3 regions of the Halomonas sp. ND22Bw genome follow, and region 2 is predicted to be linked to each of the others. Evidence: predicted binding sites of a transcription regulator. Region 2 holds the regulator's gene; each other region holds the start of a gene.
What was found. Region 2 encodes sigma-54, which starts transcription at its own class of promoters, with help from an activator protein. Its sites were predicted from a motif close to TGGCACNNNNNTTGCTNT; they were not measured.

Region 1: a site for sigma-54 is predicted at 2,006-2,023, ahead of glnA (glutamate--ammonia ligase). Genes of this name have one in related genera too.
Region 3: a site for sigma-54 is predicted at 2,545-2,562, ahead of glnK (P-II family nitrogen regulator). Genes of this name have one in related genera too.

Annotation. Positions count from the first base shown of each region.
Region 1 is NZ_PXWD01000014.1:62,966-67,423, reverse strand. Features, by position in the region: gene typA (translational GTPase TypA) at 1-1,661, opposite strand, end outside; gene glnA (glutamate--ammonia ligase) at 2,167-3,573, shown strand; gene CVH10_RS15010 (ZIP family metal transporter) at 3,793-4,458, opposite strand, start outside.
Region 2 is NZ_PXWD01000008.1:17,956-22,413, reverse strand. Features, by position in the region: gene lptA (lipopolysaccharide transport periplasmic protein LptA) at 1-209, shown strand, start outside; gene lptB (LPS export ABC transporter ATP-binding protein) at 206-931, shown strand; gene CVH10_RS11315 (RNA polymerase factor sigma-54) at 1,088-2,488, shown strand; gene raiA (ribosome-associated translation inhibitor RaiA) at 2,601-2,912, shown strand; gene CVH10_RS11305 (PTS sugar transporter subunit IIA) at 2,916-3,401, shown strand; gene rapZ (RNase adapter RapZ) at 3,434-4,333, shown strand; gene CVH10_RS11295 (HPr family phosphocarrier protein) at 4,338-4,458, shown strand, end outside.
Region 3 is NZ_PXWD01000003.1:367,020-371,477, forward strand. Features, by position in the region: gene CVH10_RS06765 (methyl-accepting chemotaxis protein) at 1-2, shown strand, start outside; gene CVH10_RS06770 (LysR family transcriptional regulator) at 25-951, opposite strand; gene CVH10_RS06775 (ferredoxin--NADP reductase) at 1,112-1,888, shown strand; partial or broken gene CVH10_RS27230 (P-II family nitrogen regulator) at 2,027-2,128, opposite strand; gene glnK (P-II family nitrogen regulator) at 2,157-2,495, opposite strand; gene CVH10_RS06785 (ammonium transporter) at 2,642-3,964, opposite strand; gene CVH10_RS06790 (P-II family nitrogen regulator) at 4,004-4,342, opposite strand.

The sequences.
Region 1 (4,458 bases), on a different contig from region 2:
GAAGCGCGCATGTTGTCGAGCTTCTTGGCCTTGGTCGGGTTGACGACCATGTCCTCGGCACGGCTGTTGATGCCGATCAGCATGCCCTCGTAGACCTCGGTGCCGTGCTCGATGATCAGCTTGCCGCGGTCCTGCAGCGCGAACAGCGCGTAGGCCAGGGCCTTGCCGGAGACCATGGAGACCAGCACGCCGTTGCGACGCTCGACCGAGGCGTCCGGCTTGAGGTCGCCGTAGTGGTCGAAGCGGCTGGTCAGGATGCCGGTGCCGGAGGTCAGGGTCAGGAACTGACCGCGGAAGCCGATCAGGCCGCGCGCCGGGATGATGAAGTCGAGACGCACCCGGCCCTTGCCGTCGGGGTTCATGTTCTTGAGCTCGCCCTTGCGGTAGCCGAGCTCTTCCATGATGGCGCCCTGGTGCTGCTCCTCGCAGTCGATGATGACTTCTTCGTAGGGCTCCTGCTCCTGGCCGTCGATCTCGCGGATGATGACCTCGGGGCGGCCCACGGCCAGCTCGAAGCCTTCACGACGCATGCTCTCGATCAGTACGGAGAGGTGCAGCTCGCCGCGGCCGGAGACGATGAACTTCTCGGGGGAGTCGCCCTGCTCGACGCGCAGCGCCACGTTGTGGATCAGCTCCTGGTCGAGGCGATCCTTGATGTTGCGGCTGGTGACGAACTTGCCGTCCTTGCCGGCGAACGGCGAGTCGTTGACCTGGAAGGTCATGGACACGGTCGGTTCGTCGACGGTCAGCGCCGGCAGCGCCTCGACGGCAGACGGGTCGCACAGCGTATCGGAGATCGCCAGATCCTCGATGCCGGTGATGCAGATGATGTCGCCGGCGGTGGCTTCGTCGGTCTGCACGCGCTCGAGGCCGAGGTGGGTCATGACCTGGCCGATCTTTCCGCGACGGGTGTTGCCTTCCTTGGAAACGACGGTGACCTGCTGGTTCGGCTTGACGCTGCCGCGGGTGATGCGGCCCAGGCCAATGACGCCGACGTAGCTGTTGTAGTCCAGTGCGGAGACCTGCATCTGGAACGGCGCTTCCAGCTCGACCTTGGGCGGCTCGACGATGTCGACGATGGCCTCGAACATCGGGCGCATGTCATCGCTCAGCTCTTCCGGCTCGGTGCCGGCGATGCCGTTGAGCGCGGAGCAGTAGATGATCGGGAAATCGAGCTGCTCGTCGGAGGCGCCGAGGTTGTCGAACAGGTCGAAGATCTGGTCGATGACCCAGTCCGGGCGCGCGCCCGGGCGGTCGATCTTGTTGACCACGACGATCGGCTTGAGGCCCTGGTCGAAGGCCTTCTGGGTCACGAAGCGGGTCTGCGGCATCGGGCCGTCGACGGCGTCGACCATCAGCAGCACGGAGTCGACCATGGACATCACGCGCTCGACCTCGCCGCCGAAGTCGGCGTGTCCAGGGGTGTCCACGATGTTGATGTGGTAGTCGCGGCCCTTGCCGTCATCCCAGCGGATCGCCGTGTTCTTGGCCAGGATGGTGATGCCGCGTTCCTTCTCCTGGTCGTTGGAGTCCATGATGCGCTCCTGGCCTTCGGCCTTGCGGTCCAGGGTGCCGGACTGCTGGAGGAGCTTGTCGACCAGGGTGGTCTTGCCGTGGTCGACGTGAGCGATGATGGCGATGTTGCGAAGATTCTCGATCACGACGGGATCCTGCTGGGAAATTGGGGTGGCATTATAGGGTCAGGACCTCGACGCTACCAGCCTTGTAGCCTCCGGAATCCGGATCGTCGAGGTGTTTTTCGCCATGGGGCGCGTCGCACGGCGTCCGAACGGCGGAAGCGTCGGTTTGGTGCGCGAGAAATGAGAGCTGCACACGTTTGGTGCAGAGAGGCCTGCCAGGCCCCATTTTGGGGCGTTCGGCACGGTCTGGAAGGCGCCATGAACGGGCATGGTACGGGGTGGTCGGCTCTGCACTCTCATGGAGCAAATTTTTTCTTCTTTTCCTTCAGTTGTTTATAGATCGGTGTCGGCGCGTGTCGCCATTTTGGCACGTTGTATGCTTTGTTTCGGACAATGCCATGGTCGTGCATGGCGGCGTGGGCATCGCGCCGACGCCATGCTACAACGTCGACTGGACACACCCACGACCGACGACAGACAGTTTCAGCGGAATACCATAACCAGCCACTGTACCCTGGAGGACCTCATGTCCGAGAAGACTCTCGCCCTGATCGAAGAGCATGACGTGAAGTGGATCGACCTGCGCTTCACCGACACCAAAGGCAAGGAACAGCACGTCACCATTCCGGCCCGTGACGTCGACGAAGAGTTCTTCGAGAACGGTCAGATGTTCGATGGCTCCTCCATCTCCGGCTGGAAGGGCATCAACGAGTCCGACATGATTCTGCGCCCGGAAGACGGCACCGGCTTCCTCGACCCCTTCACCGAAGACGCCACCCTGATCCTGCGCTGCGACATCATCGAGCCGGCCACCATGCAGGGCTACGAGCGTGACCCGCGCTCCATCGCCAAGCGCGCCGAGGCTTACCTGCAGTCCACCGGTCTGGGCGACACCGCCTTCTTCGGCCCGGAGCCCGAGTTCTTCATCTTCGACGAGGTGCACTGGAAGGCTGACATCGAAGGCGCCATGTACAAGATCACCTCCGAGGAAGGCGCCTGGGCCACCGACCGTCAGGTCGAAGGCGGCAACCTGGCGCACCGTCCGCGCGTCAAGGGCGGCTACTTCCCGGTTCCGCCGGTCGACAGCTTCCACGACATCCGTGGCGCCATGTGCAACACCCTCGAGGCCATCGGCCAGTCCGTCGAGGTGCACCACCACGAGGTCGCCAACGCCGGCCAGAACGAGATCGGCGTCAAGTTCAACACCCTGGTGAAGAAGGCCGACGAGCTTCAGGAAATGAAGTACGTGGTGCACAACGTCGCCCACGCCTACGGCAAGACCGCTACCTTCATGCCCAAGCCGCTGGTCGGTGACAACGGTTCCGGCATGCACGTCCACCAGTCCTTCTGGAAGGACGGCCAGAACCAGTTCGCCGGCGACGAGTACGCGGGCCTGTCCGAAATGGCGCTGTACTACATCGGCGGCATCATCAAGCACGCGCGTGCCCTGAACGCCTTCACCAACGCGTCCACCAACTCCTACAAGCGTCTGGTGCCGGGCTTCGAAGCGCCGGTCATGCTGGCCTACAGCGCCCGCAACCGCTCCGCTTCCATCCGTATCCCGTACACCGCCAGCCCGAAGGGCAAGCGTGTCGAGGCGCGTTTCCCCGACCCGACCGCCAACCCCTACCTGTGCTTCGCGGCGATGCTGATGGCCGGCATCGATGGCATCAAGAACAAGATCCATCCCGGCGACGCCATGGACAAGAACCTCTATGACCTGCCGCCGGAAGAAGGCAAGTCCATCCCGACCGTCGCCGAAAGCCTGGACCAGGCCCTCGAGGCGCTGGCCGAGGACCGTGCCTTCCTGACCGAAGGTGGCGTGTTCACCGACGAGATGATCGATGCCTACATCGAGCTCAAGGAAGAGGACGTCGAGCGCCTGCGCATGACCACGCATCCGGTCGAGTTCGACATGTACTACAGCTGCTGATGCCGCGCGGCGCCTGGCGCCGCGCTCCAGCACGCGAAAGGCACGCCCGAGGGCGTGCCTTTTTTGTGTTGGTGAAGAGTGGAGCGTGAGGAGCAAGGAGAGATGTCGGCCCCTCGCGAGTCGTGGCCTATGGCACCTTCACCTCACTCCTCACTCCTCACTCCTCACTCCTCACTCCTCACGCCTTGCGCCTTACATCCCCCCCTTACCTATGGCCCATCAGTGGATCAGCATGTGACCGACGATGCCCATGGCGAAGCCGAGCACCGCGCCCAGCGGCGGCCCCCAGTGGCGTTCGAGGCGGGCCTGGGGGGCCAGGTCCTGAAACACCGAGTAGAGGATGCCGCCGGCGGCGAACAGCATGATCGCGGCCACCGTGGTGGGGTAGTCGCCCAGCCACCAGAGCCCGCCCAGCCCCGCCAGCGGGCCCAGCCAGGCCATGGCGAAGAACAGCGTCAGCAGGCGCCGGGCCGAGTAGTGGGTGGTCTCGCGCAGCTCGCGATAGGCGTTGAAGCCTTCCGGCAGGTTCTGCAGCGTCATCAGCAGGGCCAGCAGCACGCCGCTGCCGCCGCCATAGGTGAAGGCCGCGCCCAGCGCCAGGGCTTCGGGCAGGAAGTCGGAGAGCATGGCCGTCAGCTGGCTGGCGGAGGTGCCGTTGCGGTCGAGCAGGATGTCGATGCCCATGAAGGCCAGGCCGCCGGCGAGGAACCAGAGCATGGCCGGCCCCGGGGCCAGCGCCTCTAGGCTGTTGGGCACCAGCACCAGGGCCACCGCCGAGAGCAGGGCGCCGCCGCCGAAGGCGATGATGCCGTGGCGCAGCTCGTTCTCCAGCCAGTTCGGCCCGAGGCGTTCCACCTGGGCGATCCAGCCCCCCAACGGCATCGC
Region 2 (4,458 bases):
GCCGCACCGTGGTCTACCACGTGGCCGAGCGGCGCATCGAGCTCGTCGACCAGGCCGAGCTGCACCAGGGCGGCGACACCTTCGACGGCGGCTACCTCGAATACTTCCTCGACCGCCGGGTGGTGCAGGCCCGCTCCGACGCCGAGGGCATCGGCGAGCGCCAGCGCGTGCGCATGACCCTGGAGCCGGAACAGCAGGACGGCCCATGAAGACCCTGAGTGCCCAGAACCTCGCCAAGAGCTACAAGCGCCGTCGCGTCGTTCACGACATCAGCCTGGAGATCCAGCAGGGCCGCATCGTCGGCCTGCTGGGCCCCAACGGCGCCGGCAAGACCACCTCCTTCTACATGATCGTCGGCCTGGTCCGGGCCGACGCCGGCCGCGTCGCCATCGACGACCGCGACCTCTCCGGCGCCGCCATGCACCAACGCGCCCAGGCCGGCATCGGCTACCTGCCCCAGGAAGCCTCGATCTTCCGCAAGCTGTCGGTGGCCGACAACATCATGGCCATTCTCGAGACCCGCCGTGACCTCGACCGTGCCGGCCGCAAGGCGCGCCTGGAGGCGCTGCTGGAGGAGTTCCACATCACCCACATCCGCGACAACCTAGGCATGAGCCTGTCCGGCGGCGAGCGCCGGCGGGTCGAGATCGCCCGGGCGCTGGCCACCGAACCCGATTTCATTCTGCTCGACGAGCCCTTCGCCGGCGTCGACCCGATCTCGGTGGGCGACATCAAGGGTATCATCCGCCAGCTCAAGGCCCGCGAGATCGGCGTGCTGATCACCGACCACAACGTGCGCGAGACGCTGGACATCTGCGACGGCGCCTACATCGTCGGCGACGGCCAGATCATCGCCGAAGGCGACGCCGAGGCCATCCTCGCCAACCAGCGGGTACGCGACGTCTACCTGGGCCAGGACTTCCGACTCTGAGCCTATTAGCTTCGCAAGTCACTGATATATTGTCGCCATGCACAGACAGGCATGGCAATTGCCATTGGCATGCTAATTGCTGAGCAAAGGCTTGCACGGCGGGCACACCCACACTAGGGTGGAAGGCCTCTTTGCCGCAGGACCGGAACGCTTGCCATGGCCATGAAGGCATCCCTCCAACTGCGTGTCGGCACCCAGCTGACCATGACGCCCCAGCTGCAGCAGGCCATCGGCCTGCTGCAGCTCTCGACCCTCGATCTGCGCCAGGAGATCCAGCAGGCCCTGGAAGCCAATCCCATGCTGGAGCTGGAGGACGACTTCGGCGAGCAGGCCGTCGGCGAGACGCCGGACGACGACTGGTCCGACGAGATTCCGGAAGAACTCAGCGTCGACAGCGACTGGTCGGACACCTTCCAGGACGCCGGCGGCAGCGGCGAGGCTCCCGACTTCGAGCGCCAGGCCGCCGGCCAGAGCCTGCAGAGCCACCTCGTCTGGCAGCTGGCCATGAGCAAGCTCGACGAACGCGAGACCCGTATCGCCGAGAGCCTGATCGATGCCGTGACGCCGGACGGCTATCTGGATCAACCGCTCGACGAGCTGCGCGACGGCCTGCGCGCCCAGGGCCTCGACGGGCTCGCCACCCGCGAGGTCGAAGCGGTGCTGCTGCGCCTGCAGCAGTTCGAGCCCACCGGCGTGTTCGCCCGCGATCTGCGCGAGTGCCTGCTGCTGCAGCTGGCCACCCTGCCCGACGACACCCCGCTGCTGCCCCAGGCGCGCCGCCTGGTACGCCAGTTCCTCGAGGCGCTGGCCGGCAACGATCGGCGGCTGCTCAAGCGGCGCCTGGGGCTCGACGACGAAACCCTCGACGCGGTCATCGGCCTGATCCGCGGCCTCGACCCGCGCCCGGGCAGCGAATTCGCCAGCGGCGACAGCGACTACGTGATTCCCGACCTGATCGCCCGCCACACGCCCCAGGGCTGGCGCGTCGAGCTCAACCCTGAGGCGATGCCGCGGCTGCGCATCCAGCCCGACTACGCGGCGCTGATCAAGCGCGCCGACAAGAGCGACGACAACCAGTTCCTCAAGGACCACCTGCAGGAGGCGCGCTGGCTGATCAAGAGCCTGGCCAGCCGCAACGACACCCTGCTGCGCGTCGGCCACGAGGTGATGACCCGCCAGATCGAGTTCCTCGAGCACGGCGAGGAGGCCATGAAGCCGCTGATCCTGGCCGACATCGCCCAGACGGTGGAGATGCACGAGTCGACCATCTCCCGGGTCACGACCCAGAAGTTCATCCACACCCCCCGCGGCGTCTTCGAGCTCAAGTACTTCTTCTCGAGCCAGGTCGGCGACGGCGAGGATGCCCACTCCAGCACCGCGATCCGCGCCCGCATCCGCAAGCTGATCGAGGGCGAACCGCCGCGCAAGCCGCTGTCCGACAGCAAGCTGGTCACCCTGCTCGCCGAGGAGGGCATCGAGGTGGCCCGACGCACCGTCGCCAAGTATCGCGAAGCGATGCACATCCCCTCCTCCAGCCAGCGCAAGCGCCTCGGCTGAGGCCCTCCCGGCGGGGGGTTCCAGAGTATGAAAACGCGTCTGGCACGGGGGGTTTGCAAGGCACCAAAAAGGGTTACAATCGAGTCACCACCCAAGGAGCAAGGAGCGTGTCATGCAAGTCAACCTCACCGGCCATCACGTGGAATTGACCGAGCCCCTGCGTGACTACGTGCAGGAGAAACTCTCCCGCCTGGAACGCCATTACGACAACATCACCACCGTTCAGGTGACGCTCTCCGTCGAGAAGGAACGCCAGCAGGCCGCCTGCACGCTGCACGCCGCCGGTGCCGATCTGCACGCCGAAGCGATGGACGCCGACATGTACGCCGCCATCGACGCCCTTGCCGACAAGCTGGACCGCCAGCTCGTCAAGCACAAGGAAAAGACTCAGGCCCGCGCCCAGGGCGCCGCAAGCGTCCGCTGAGTCATGTCACTCGAAGCCATCCTGCCCCCCGAGCGCACCCTCTTCGGTGTGCCCGGGGGGAGCAAGAAACGGGTGCTGGAGTTCTTCAGCACCTTCATCGCCCAGAACATTCCCAGCCTCGACAGCCAGGAGGTCTTCAGCCGGCTGATCGGACGGGAGCGGCTGGGCAGCACCGGCATCGGGCACGGGGTCGCCATCCCCCATTCCCGCAACCCTCACTGCAAGGCCCCCATCGCCGGCTTTCTCAAGCTCGACGAACCGGTCGACTTCGACGCCATCGACGGTGAACCCGTCGACCTGGTGTTCGTGCTGCTGGTCCCCGAGGAAGCCGACGACGCGCATCTCGCCCTGCTCGGCCAGGTCGCCGGCGTGATGAACGACGCCGCGACCCGCAGCGCCCTGCGTCGGGCCGGCAGCCAGCGCGAGCTGCACGACAGCCTCCTCGACGCCATCCGACGACAGGCACCGGCCGCCAGCGGACGCGGCTGAGGGCCGCCCCCGACCAGGAGACCCGATCCGTCATGCAGCTCGTCATCATCAGCGGACGCTCCGGCTCCGGCAAGTCGATCGCCCTGCAGGCCCTCGAGGACCTCGGCTACTACGCCATCGACAACCTCCCGGCGATGCTCCTCGGACCGCTGGTCGACGAGCTGCGCAGCGGCCAGTCCCTGCGCAGCGCCGTCGCGGTCAGCATCGACGCCCGCAACCTGCCCCATGCCCTGGAACGCTTCCCGACGCTGCTCGAGGACGTGCGTGCCCGCGACATCCAGTGCCAGGTGATCTACCTGACCACCGATGCACGCATCCTGCTGGAGCGCTACTCCGCGACCCGGCGCCGACACCCCCTGACCCGCGATACCGAAATGACCCTGGCCGAGGCGATCGATCGCGAGGAAGACGCCCTGTCGGAGATCCGCGACCTCGCCGATCTGCTGATCGATACCTCGCGGCTATCGGTGCACGACCTGCGCGGTCGCATCACCGACCAGGTCGCCGGGCACCGCCGCGAAGGGCTGACGCTGACCCTCGAGTCGTTCGGCTTCAAGCGCGGCGTGCCCCTGGACGCCGATATCGTGTTCGACGCCCGCTGCCTGCCCAACCCCTACTGGGACCCGCGGCTGCGTGATGCCACCGGCCGCGACGACAGCGTGATCGCCTTTCTCGAGGGCTACCCGGTGGTCGACGAGATGGCCGACGACATCCTGACCTGGATCGAACGCTGGCTGCCCCGCTACCGCGCCAGCCAGCGCAGCTACCTGACCGTGGCGATCGGCTGCACCGGCGGCCAGCACCGCTCCACCTACCTGGCCGAGCGACTGTCCCGACGTCTTGCCGAGACCCACGCCGGCGTGCGCCTGCGCCATCGCGAGCTCGGCCTGCAACTCACGCTTCCCGACCCGAACGACGCCAAGGACCGCTAGTCACGTGCCCAGCCGCAAGCTCACCCTGACCAACAAGCGCGGCCTGCACGCCCGGGCCGCCACCCGCCTGGTGCAGTGCTGCCAACCCTACGCCTCCCGCGTCACCGTCTGCCATGGCGACCAGC
Region 3 (4,458 bases), on a different contig from region 2:
AGGGGTTCGCCCGGTGCCTCGCCCTCAGGACGGGTGGGGCAGGTCGATCTGGTCGCTGCAGCGGATGCCTTCCGTCATCTGCCGGCACAGCTTGAGAAACTCGCGCATGCCCGGCGCCAGATACTTGTGGCGATGCCAGATGAAGGCGAACTGACGGCTCAGGTCCAGGTCGGGGGTGGGGATCGGCACCAGGCTGCCGCGGCGGAAGGCGTCGCGCAGCGCCAGGCGCGAGACGCAGCCGATCCCCAGCCCCGACTCCACGGCGCGCTTGATGCCCTCGGTGTGCTCCAGCTCGAGCAGGGTGTTGAAGCGCCCGCGCCGGTGCCGGGCGGCCTGTTCCAGGGTCAGCCGGGTGCCGGAGCCCTCCTCGCGCATGATCCAGTCCTCGCGCAGCAGCCGGTCGAGCTCCACCGGCCCCTGGCCGGCCAGCGGATGGCCCGGGGCGCAGAACACCGCCAGCTCGTCCTCCACCCAGGGCTGGGTGATCACCTCCTCGTCCTCGCACTGGCCCTCGATCAGTCCCAGGTCCAGCTCGTGGTGGCGCACGCCGTCGATGATGGTACGGGTGTTGCGCACCTGCAGGCGGATGCGGCTGCCCGGATGCTGCTGCATGAAGTCGCTGATCAGTAGCGTGGCCAGGTAGTTGCCGATGGTCAGGGTGGCGCCCACGTCGAGAGTGCCGATGCCCTGCTGGCCGCGCAGCAGTTCCTCGACCTCCTCGGCGCGGTCGAGCAGCGCCACCGCCTTGGGCAGCAGCTGGAAGCCCAGGGCGTTGAGCTTGAGGCGCTTGCCGATGCGGTCGAGCAGGCGGCAGTCGAACTGGCGTTCCAGCTCGGCCAGGGCGGTGCTGGCCGCCGACTGGGACAGCGCCAGGGCGCGGGCGGCGTGGGAGACGCTCTCGTGCTGGGCCACGGCCACGAACACCTCGAGCTGGCGCAGGGTATAGCGCATGGGAGGGGGCTCCGAGCTAGTATATCTGGAGTATAGATAAGCTTTATCCATACAACCCATTTAACAGATATCCTGCCGTCTCTTAGAATTCTCTGCAAAGATCAATCGGCGCAATTATGAGCTTTCGGTATATGCGCCCTCGCGATACATAGGAGCCGGCATGAGCAAGTTCGCCCTGGAAGAAGTCCTCAGCGTTCATCACTGGAACGACACCCTGTTCAGCTTCAAGACCACCCGCGAGCGCAGCCTGCGCTTCAAGAACGGTCAGTTCGTGATGATCGGCCTGGAGGTCGACGGCAAGCCGCTGATGCGCGCCTACTCCGTGGCCAGCCCCAACTACGAGGATCACCTGGAGTTCTTCTCCATCAAGGTGCCGGACGGCCCGCTGACCTCGCGCCTGCAGCACCTCAAGGTCGGCGACCAGATCATGGTCAGCCGCAAGCCCACCGGCACCCTGGTCACCGACGACCTGCTGCCGGGCCGCAACCTCTACCTGCTGTCCACCGGCACCGGCCTGGCGCCGTTCATGAGCCTGATCCAGGATCCGGAAGCCTACGAGCGCTTCGAGAAGATCGTGCTGATCCACGGCGTGCGTACCGTCAGCGAGCTGGCCTATGCCGACTTCATCACCAAGGAGCTGCCGGCCCACGAGTACCTGGGCGAGGAAATCAGCGAGAAGCTGGTCTACTATCCGACCGTGACCCGTGAGGAGTTCCACACCATGGGCCGCCTGACGGACCACATCCGCAGCGGCAAGCTGGCCGAGGACACCGGCCTGCCGCCGCTGGACCCGAAGCAGGACCGCGCCATGATCTGCGGCAGCCCGGCGATGCTCGACGAGACCAGCGCGCTGCTGGACGAGCTGGGCTTCAACATCTCGCCGCGCCTCGGCGAGCCGGGCGACTACGTCATCGAGCGCGCCTTCGTCGAGAAGTAAGCGGCAAGCGCCGAGCTACAAGCGCTGAGCTACAAGAAACCCCCGAAGGCTGATGCCTTCGGGGGTTTCTTTGTGTCGGGCGTTCAAGCTGCTGTTTTGCAGCTTGCAGCTTGCAGCTTGCAGCTTGCAGCTTGCAGCTTAGACGGCGTCTTTATCCGTCTCGCCGGTGCGAATGCGGCGGTGCGGCGTTCCGCTGACCTGCTCCAGGGCGGTGACGAAGATCTTGCCGTCGCCGATCTTGCTGCAGGGTCAAGCGCGACCTGGGTGATTAGACGGCGTCTTTATCCGTCTCGCCGGTGCGAATGCGGATGACCTGCTCCAGGGCGGTGACGAAGATCTTGCCGTCGCCGATCTTGCCGGTGTTGGCGACCTGGGTGATGGCGTCGATCACCTGCTCGGCCATGGTCTCGTCCACGGCGACCTCGAGCTTCACCTTGGGCAGGAAGTCGACCACGTACTCGGCGCCGCGATAGAGCTCGGTGTGGCCCTTCTGGCGGCCGAAGCCCTTGACCTCGGTGACGGTGATGCCCTGGACGCCGATGTCCGAGAGCGCCTCGCGGACGTCGTCGAGCTTGAATGGCTTGATGATGGCGGTCACCAGCTTCATGGGTCTCTCCTCGCGTTGTTCGTGTCCGATGGCGCCACTCGCCATCCCTGACGGAGTCATTGTGCCAGAGCATACACCCACGGAGAGAAGAACGAAAAAATGGCCCCGCGAGGGGGCCATTTCGTGTTGCCGGCAGGGCGGGGCGATCAGGAGCGGGCGGCTGCCTGGGCCTGGCTCGCGCCCTCGCTGCGGGTACGGCCGGAGGCGCCACCACCACCGTGCACCTTGGAGACGGTGAACTCGGGGTAGGCCTCGAGGCCGCACTCGGCCAGGTCCACGCCCTCGTATTCCTCTTCCTCGCTGACACGCACGCCCATGATCGCCTTGATGATCAGCCACACCACCAGGCTGGCGATGAAGACCCAGGCGAAGATGCCGATGATGCCGATGATCTGCGGGCCGAAGGAGGCACCGTCGTTGGACAGCGGCACCGCGAGCACGCCCCAGATGCCGACCACGCCGTGGGCGGAGATGGCACCGACCGGGTCATCGAGCTTCAGCTTGTCGAGGCCGACGATGGAGACCACCACCAGCAGGCCGCCGAAGGCGCCGATCAGGGTGGCGCCCAGGGCGCTGGGCGACAGCGGGTCGGCGGTGATGGACACCAGGCCGGCGATGGCGCCGTTCAGGGCCATGGTCAGGTCGGCCTTGCGGAACCAGGCCTTGGCCAGGATCAGTGCGGCGATCACGCCGCCGGCGGCCGCGGCGTTGGTGTTCACCAGCACCTGGGCCATGTTGTTGGCGGAGCTCACGTCGGAGACCTTCAGCTCGGAGCCGCCGTTGAAGCCGAACCAGCCCATCCACAGGATGAAGGTACCCAGGGTGGCCAGCGGCATGTTGGCGCCGGGGATGGCGAAGATGCTGCCGTCCTTGCCGTACTTGCCCTTGCGCGGACCGAGCACCAGCACGCCGGCCAGGGCCGCGGCCGCACCGGCCATGTGCACGATGCCGGAACCGGCATAGTCGGAGAAGCCGACCTCGGCCAGCCAGCCGCCGCCCCAGGTCCAGTAGCCGGAGACCGGGTAGATGACGCCGGTCATCACCACGGCGAAGGCCAGGAAGGCCCACAGCTTCATGCGCTCGGCCACGGCACCGGAGACGATGGACATGGCGGTGGCCACGAACACCACCTGGAAGAAGAAATCGGCGCGCATGGAGTAGTAGGGCGCGTCGTCGCTGCCCGCGGTCACCGCGGCCACGGTGTTGTCGTCGCCCAGCAGGAAGCCCAGGTTGGGCAGGATGCCGCCGGCGTCGCCGGAGTACATCAGGTAGTAGCCCAGCAGCAGGTACATGGTGCAGGCGATGGCGAACAGGGCGATGTTCTTGGTCAGGATCTCGGCGGTGTTCTTGGACCGCACCAGGCCGGCCTCGAGCATCGAGAAGCCCGCGGCCATCCACATCACCAGGACGCCGCAGATCAGGAAGTAGAAGGTATCGAGCGCGTAGCTCAGCTCGGTCAACTCGTTCATGGCTGTCACTCCAGAAGGAAAGGGAGAGAGACGGTCGGCTTAGACGGCGTCGGCACCGCGCTCGCCGGTACGGATGCGGATGACGTCCTCGAGGGGGGTCACGAAGACTTTGCCGTCGCCGATCTTGCCGCTGTTGGCGGCGCTGCAGATGGCGTCCAGCACGGTATCGAGGCGACCGTCGTCCACGGCGATCTCGACCTTGACCTTGGGCAGGAAGTCGACGACGTACTCGGCGCCGCGATAGAGCTCGGTGTGGCCCTTCTGGCGGCCGAAGCCCTTGACTTCGGTGACGGTGATGCCCTGGACCCCGTTGTCGGCGAGCGCTTCGCGCACGTCGTCGAGCTTGAACGGCTTGATGATGGCGGTAATCAGCTTCATCCCGGATCTCCCCATTGGATGAGCGCGGGCTGCTCCGCGCGGTGTGTGTGCAGGTTTCCCTGCATCTGCTTAAACCGTGCCATCGAACTGGATTTGCCATGTTTTTCAGGGCGTTG